Regions from separate parts of the Leisingera sp. UBA4491 genome, predicted to be linked through region 1. Evidence: riboswitches for the same ligand, from Rfam matches in the RefSeq annotation. Region 1 holds a riboswitch; the other holds the start of a gene.
The links. Region 1 has a riboswitch for thiamine pyrophosphate ahead of thiB (thiamine ABC transporter substrate binding subunit). Riboswitches for the same ligand answer to the same signal wherever they lie in the genome.
Positions count from the first base shown of each region.

Region 2: linked by a shared signal. The riboswitch ahead of thiC (phosphomethylpyrimidine synthase ThiC) and the one ahead of thiB (thiamine ABC transporter substrate binding subunit) in region 1 are both predicted to bind thiamine pyrophosphate.

Region 1 is NZ_DGNN01000013.1:19,152-22,619, forward strand. Features, by position in the region: gene B2P87_RS05950 (thiamine/thiamine pyrophosphate ABC transporter permease ThiP) at 1-779, opposite strand, end outside; gene thiB (thiamine ABC transporter substrate binding subunit) at 755-1,732, opposite strand; TPP riboswitch at 1,765-1,856, opposite strand; gene aroC (chorismate synthase) at 2,090-3,190, shown strand; gene B2P87_RS05965 (MerR family transcriptional regulator) at 3,265-3,468, opposite strand, start outside.
Region 2 is NZ_DGNN01000019.1:21,691-25,158, reverse strand. Features, by position in the region: gene bioB (biotin synthase BioB) at 1-786, opposite strand, end outside; TPP riboswitch at 1,000-1,128, shown strand; gene thiC (phosphomethylpyrimidine synthase ThiC) at 1,267-3,081, shown strand; gene B2P87_RS10455 (FAD-dependent oxidoreductase) at 3,078-3,468, shown strand, end outside.

The DNA.
Region 1 (3,468 bases):
TCGCCCGCCGACACCCGCAGCGCCACCAGCGCGGCGGCACCAGTCAGCAGCAGCTGCAACCCAGACAAGAGCGCCGCGCGGCCCAGGTCGAAATCAAACCGGAAAGCCTGATAGATGGCGAGCTCGATAGTCGTTGCCTTTGGGCCTCCACCCAGGGTTAGCGCCACCGCAAAGCTGGACAGGCAAATGGCAAACACCACCGCCAGCGCACCGGGCGCCACCCGCCGCAGCATCGGGCCTTCCAAGAGCCGCCACATCGCCAGCGGCCCGGCGTCCAGCTGTGCTGCCAAGCGGAAGCGTTCGGCAGGGATCTCCTGCCAGCCCTGCAGGATCAGCCGGGTCGCCAGCGGCAGGTTGAAGAAGACATGCGCCAGCACCACCCCGTGCAGCCCGTAAATCTGCACAGGGTCCAAACCGAATATCCCCAGCAGGCTGCTCAGCCAGCCAGCCCGGCCAAACACCGCCAGCAGGCCAAGGATGGCCACAATGACAGGCAGGATGAAAGGCGCGCCCAACAGCGCAATCAGCAGGCTCCGCCCCGGAAACCGCCGCCGCGCCAGTGCGCGGGCGGCGGGGATGGCGAGGCCAACACTCAAAAGCGCCGACAGGCCCGCCTGGGTCAGCGTGAACCGCAGCGCGGCCCAGTCGCTGGCACCAAAGCCCGTGCCTGATTCAGCCCTCAGGGCAACAGCCCCAAGGGTTCCCAGAATCAGCGCAGCCACCAAAAGGGCCGCGCCGATCCCGGGCAGGGCGCTTACTGGCTGAGCGCGTCCAGCCATTCGCCCAGCGCCGCATCGCGCACCTCTGCGGCTTCCGTCTCGCTCAGCAGCAGCGATTTCTCCGGCGCGATCAGGGTATCAAAGCCTTCGGGCAGGCCGCCCGCGGGCGTCACCGCCGGATACATCCAGTTGGTGGTCGGGATGATCGACTGGAAGGCATCCGACACCATGAAGGCCAGGAACTGATCGGCCAGCTCCGGCTGGTCGCTGTTTGCCAGTTTGCCGGCAACTTCCACCTGCATGTAATGGCCCTCGTCAAAGGCCGCCGCCGCCTTGGAGCCGTCTTCCTCCGCGATCAGGTGATAGGCGGGCGAGGTGGTGTAGGAGAGCACCATATCAGCCTCGCCTTCCAGGAACATGCCATAGGCCTCGGACCAGCCCTTGGTCACAGTCACCACGTTGTCAGAGAGGCCCTTCCAGATTTCCGGCGCCTCGTCGCCATAGGCGGCCTTGACCCACAACAGCAGGCCCAGACCCGGAGTCGAGGAGCGCGGGTCCTGGATCACGATCTTCATGTCGCTGGCGGCCAGCGCCTTGAAATCCGCAGGCGCCGCCGCATCGGCGTTATGCACAAAGGCGAAGTAGCCCCAGTCATAGGGCACAAAGGTCGCGTCGCTCCACTCGACCGGCAGCGCATAATCGGCGCTGACCGAATGCTCCGCAAACAGGCCGGTTTCCTTGGCCGCCGCGGTCAGGTTGGTGTCGAGCCCCAGCACCACATCAGCGTCGGAGCGTTCGCCCTCCAGCTTCACCCGTGCCAGCAGCGCCGCGCCGTCGCCAGCGCCAACCAGTTTCAGGTCGCAGCCGCAGACCTCTTCAAACGCCTTTTCCACCACCGGGCCGGGACCCCAGTCGGAGACAAAGCTGTCGTAGGTGTAAACGGTGAGTTCGGGCGTTTCGGCAAAAGCGGCCGAGGCGCCAAGCAGTCCCGCTGCAAATGCAAGATGTTTCATGCCATCCTCCTTTGCGGCTTTGGGCAAGGGTGGAGGCTGTCCAGTACCTTCCCTCCGCCGGTGTGATCCGGTTCAGGTTCAACGGGTGTCATCTCAGCGCCGCAGCGCACCCCGAGGTGGCGCGGACCTTAGGCCCGGAGCGCAGCAATGACAAGCCAAAGCCCGGCCAGGACCTATGCTTCAGGCAAACTGGACCGCTGCCAGCGCCGGCCCCCAGTTCTTCTGGCAGGAAATATCCCGGGGGAGCCGCCGCAGGCGGCGGGGGCAGCGCCCCCTTGCCCCGTTTGCCGCAGAGAAACCCTCTTGAGACACAGGCCCCTGCCCGCTAAGCACGTCCCGCAAAGGAGACCGCGCCTCATGTCGATGAACAGCTTTGGACACCTCTTCCGCGTCACCACCTGGGGCGAAAGCCACGGGCCCGCGCTTGGCGCCACCGTCGACGGCTGCCCGCCGAATGTGCCGCTGGAGCCGGAAATGCTGCAGCAGTGGCTCGACAAGCGCCGCCCCGGCCAGAACAAGAACACCACCCAGCGCAATGAGCCGGACGCGGTGAAGATCCTGTCCGGCGTGTTCGACGGCATGACCACCGGCACGCCCGTACAGCTGATGATCGAAAACACCGACCAGCGGTCCAAGGATTACGGCGAGATTTCCCAGACCTTCCGTCCGGGCCATGCCGACATCACCTATTTCCAGAAATACGGCAACCGCGACTACCGCGGCGGCGGCCGCTCCTCGGCGCGCGAGACCGCGGCGCGGGTTGCCGCGGGCGGTGTTGCACGTGAAGCAATCAAGGCGCTGGTGCCGGGGCTGGAGATCAAGGGCTACATGACCCAAATGGGCGCGCTGGAGATCGACCGCAGCCGCTTTGACTGGGACGCGATCGAGCAGAATGATTTCTGGATCCCCGATGCCGGCGCAGTGCAGGAGTGGGAAGACTACCTGCAGGCGCTGCGCAAGGCACATGACTCGGTTGGCGCGGTGGTGGAGGTGGTCGCCCGCGGCGTCCCCGCAGGCATCGGCGCGCCGGTTTATGGCAAGCTGGACACTGATCTGGCCGCCGCGATGATGTCAATCAACGCGGTCAAAGGCGTCGAGATCGGCGAAGGCATGAACGCCGCCCGCCTCAAGGGCTCGGAAAACGCCGATGAGATTTTCATGGGCGCCAAAGGTCCGGAGTATTCCTCCAACCACGCCGGCGGCATCCTGGGCGGGATCTCCACCGGGCAGGACGTGGTGGTGCGGTTTGCGGTGAAGCCGACCTCTTCGATCCTCACCCCGCGCAAGTCGATCCGCAAGGATGGCTCCGCCACCGAGGTGATCACCAAGGGCCGCCACGACCCCTGCGTCGGCATCCGCGCGGTGCCGGTGGCCGAGGCGATGATGGCCTGCGTGATCCTGGACCACCTGCTGCTGCACCGCGGCCAGATCGGTGAAAACCAGGGCCATATCGGCTGAATATCAGACCCTAAGAAGGGCTTAGTCCTATTTCCAAGGGTGAAGCGTGCTGTGGCAGCTTCGCCCTTGGCCGTTCAGGAATGCTCGCCTTCACATTGCCCGTGATCCCCCAGCGCCGCCAGCACCTTGCATTCGCCGCCCTGCCCGTGGCCGCACAGATGGGTGATGCGCTCCAGCTCTCCTGCCAGCTGCTCCAGCCGGGAAATCCGCGCGCGCACTGCGCTCAGCTGGGCCTCGGCGATCCGGTGAACTTCTGAGCAATCCTCGCCCAGCTGCCC
Region 2 (3,468 bases), on a different contig from region 1:
ATGGGATTTCGGCATCAAAATCCGGGCCAGAGCCACGGAACGGACGAATTCGATCGGATCCAGTTTCTCGACATTGGCGAGCGGCGTGTCGGCAATCGGAATCAGCATGTTGACCGGCACCGAATCTGGATGCACCTCGAGCGTGGCCAGCGCCAGCATCATGTCGATGCGGTCCAGCTGCTTCTCCCCCATGCCGACGATGCCGCCGGAGCAGACCTTGATACCCGCCTCGCGCACCCGGTTCAGGGTGTCGATACGGTCGGCAAAGGTGCGGGTGGTGATGATCTCGGAGTAGTAGCGCTCCGAGGTGTCGATGTTGTGGTTGTAATAGTCGAGGCCTGCGTCCTTGAGGCGGAACACCTGCTCCTCGTCCAGCATGCCCAGCGTCATGCAGGTTTCCATGCCCAGGTCCTTGACGCCCTGCACCATCGCCTCAAGCGCGGCCATGTCGCGGTCCTTGGGCGAGCGCCAGGCGGCTCCCATGCAGTAGCGGGTCGCGCCGCCTTCCTTGGCTTTCTTGGCCTCGGCAATCACCCGCTGCACCTCGATCAGCTTGGAGGCCGAGAGCTGCGCGCCATTGCGCGCCGACTGCGAGCAATAGGCGCAATCCTCGGCGCAGCCGCCGGTCTTGATGCTGAGGAGCTTGGATTTCTGCACCTGGTTGGGGTCGAAATACTGCCGGTGCACGGTGTGCGCCTGAAACAGCAAGTCCATGAAAGGCTTATTGTAAATCGCTTCCGCTTCCTCGCGGGTCCAGTCGGTGCGGATGGGTGCAGCGTCCAGCATGCTGTCTCCTGTTCTCTATACCTGTTGGCCATGCGCGGATGGCGTTGCGGATTTTTATAGATAATTTTGCAAGCGCCGATCAAGCACCAAAGCCGCGCTGCAGCGATTTGCCCCGGGTTTTCAGCAATAATCCACCGAAACCCATGATTCAAAGGGATAAAAAATATCTACAAAGATTCCGGTTGACGCGAACCCCGCACCTCCCCTAGCCCTATAGGCACGCAGGGGAGTCCCGCCCAAGGGACTGAGAGGCGTCATGGTGCGGGGCAACCCGGACCGGCGGCGCGACCCTTTGAACCTGACCCAGTTGATACTGGCGTAGGAAGCAAGAAACATGGTGCGGCGCCCCCTGCGGCAACCCGTGTTTCGAACAGGCAGCATGCGTGCACCGGCCGTACACCGGCTGTACACCCCCCTGCCCGTTTTCCTCCGTCCCGGCTCAATTGGTGTTTTTGAACCGAAGGCCCGGAGGAACACCAGATGAACGTCCCCAACCCGAAAATCACCACAGGTGCCTTGCCCGCGTCGCGCAAGATCTACGTCAGCGGCGAGGTCCATGAGGACATCCGCGTGCCGATGCGGGAAATCTCCACCCACCCCACCGCGGCCGAGGCGCCGCTGCCGGTCTATGACAGCTCCGGCCCCTATACCGACCCGGACGTGCTGACCGACATCCGCCAGGGCCTGCCCGCGCTGCGCCACCAGTGGATCCTCGCCCGCGGCGACGTTGAGCGCTATCAGGGCCGCGACGTGAAGCCGGAGGACAACGGCTTTGTCGAGGGCGACCGGCTGACGCCGGAATTCCCGGTGAAACCCGCGCCGCTGCGCGGCAAGGATGGCAAGGCGCCGACCCAGCTGGCCTACGCGCGTGCAGGGCTAATCACGCCGGAGATGGAGTTCGTGGCGATCCGCGAAAACCAGCTGCGCGAGCTGTCGCCCTGCCATGCAAATCGCGACGGCAATGATTTCGGCGCCAACATCCCTGATTACGTGACGCCGGAGTTCGTACGCCAGGAGATCGCCGCCGGCCGCGCCATCATCCCGGCCAACATCAACCACCCGGAAATCGAGCCGATGATCATCGGCCGCAACTTCAAGGTGAAGATCAACGCCAATATGGGCACCTCTGCCGTCACCTCCTCGATGGAGGAAGAGGTCGACAAGCTGGTCTGGGCGATCCGCTGGGGCGCCGACACGGTGATGGACCTGTCCACGGGCCGCAACATCCACAACACCCGCGAATGGATCGTGCGCAACTCGCCCGTTCCGATCGGCACGGTGCCGATCTACCAGGCGCTGGAGAAAGTAAACGGCATCGCCGAGGACCTGACCTGGGAAGTGTTCCGCGACACGCTGATTGAGCAGGCGGAACAGGGCGTCGATTATTTCACCATCCATGCCGGTGTGCGGCTGCATATGGTGCCGATGACGGTGAACCGGGTGACGGGGATTGTCTCGCGCGGCGGCTCGATCATGGCGAAGTGGTGCCTGCATCACCACAAGGAGAGCTTCCTCTATGAACATTTCGAGGAGATCTGCGACATCTGCCGCCAGTATGACGTCTCCTTCTCGCTGGGCGACGGGCTGCGCCCCGGCTCCATCGCCGACGCCAATGACGAGGCGCAGTTTGCCGAGCTGGAAACCCTGGGTGAGCTGACCAAGATCGCCTGGGCCAAGGATTGCCAGGTGATGATCGAGGGGCCGGGCCATGTCGCCATGCACAAGATCAAGGAGAACATGGACAAGCAGCTGGAGTGCTGCCACGAGGCGCCGTTCTATACGCTGGGGCCGCTGACCACCGACATCGCGCCGGGTTATGACCACATCACCAGCGGCATCGGGGCGGCGATGATCGGCTGGTTCGGCTGCGCGATGCTGTGCTACGTGACGCCGAAGGAGCACCTGGGCCTGCCGGACCGCGACGATGTGAAAACCGGGGTGATCACCTACAAGATCGCGGCCCATGCTGCCGACCTTGCCAAGGGGCTGCCGGGCGCCCAGCGCCGCGACGATGCGCTGAGCCGTGCCCGGTTCGAGTTCCGCTGGGAGGATCAGTTCAACCTGTCGCTGGACCCCGACACGGCGCGCGAATTCCACGACCAGACCCTGCCGAAACAGGCGCACAAGGTGGCGCATTTCTGCTCCATGTGCGGGCCGAAGTTCTGCTCCATGCGGATCAGCCACGACATCCGCGCCGAGGCGCAGAAGGAAGGCATGGAGGCCATGGCCGCCAAGTTCCGGGAAGGCGGCGAACTCTATGTGCCTGCCGCCGAGGCTGCGGAGCTGGCCGAATGATCACCATCGCCGGTGCGGGCCTGGCCGGCCTCGCCTGCGCCTTTGAGCTGGCGCAGCGCGGGGCGGCGGTCACCGTCTATGAACGGGGGAAAACGCCCGGAGACAGCAGCGTCGCGCGCTTTGCGGGCGGCATGCTGGCGCCCTGGTGCGAACGCGAAAGCGCCGAGGAGGACGTCATCACCCTCGGCAGCCGCGCCGCCGGCTGGTGGGCCAGGATCACCCCGGTCCACAGGCGCGGCACGCTGGTGGTGGCGCCTGCCCGCGACCGGGCAGAGCTGACCCGTTTTGCCCGCCGCACCACCGGCCACCGCGGCGTGGACGGGGCGGAGATTGCGGAGTTGGAACCGGCGCTGGCGGGGCGGTTTGCGCAAGGGCTGTTCTTTGAGC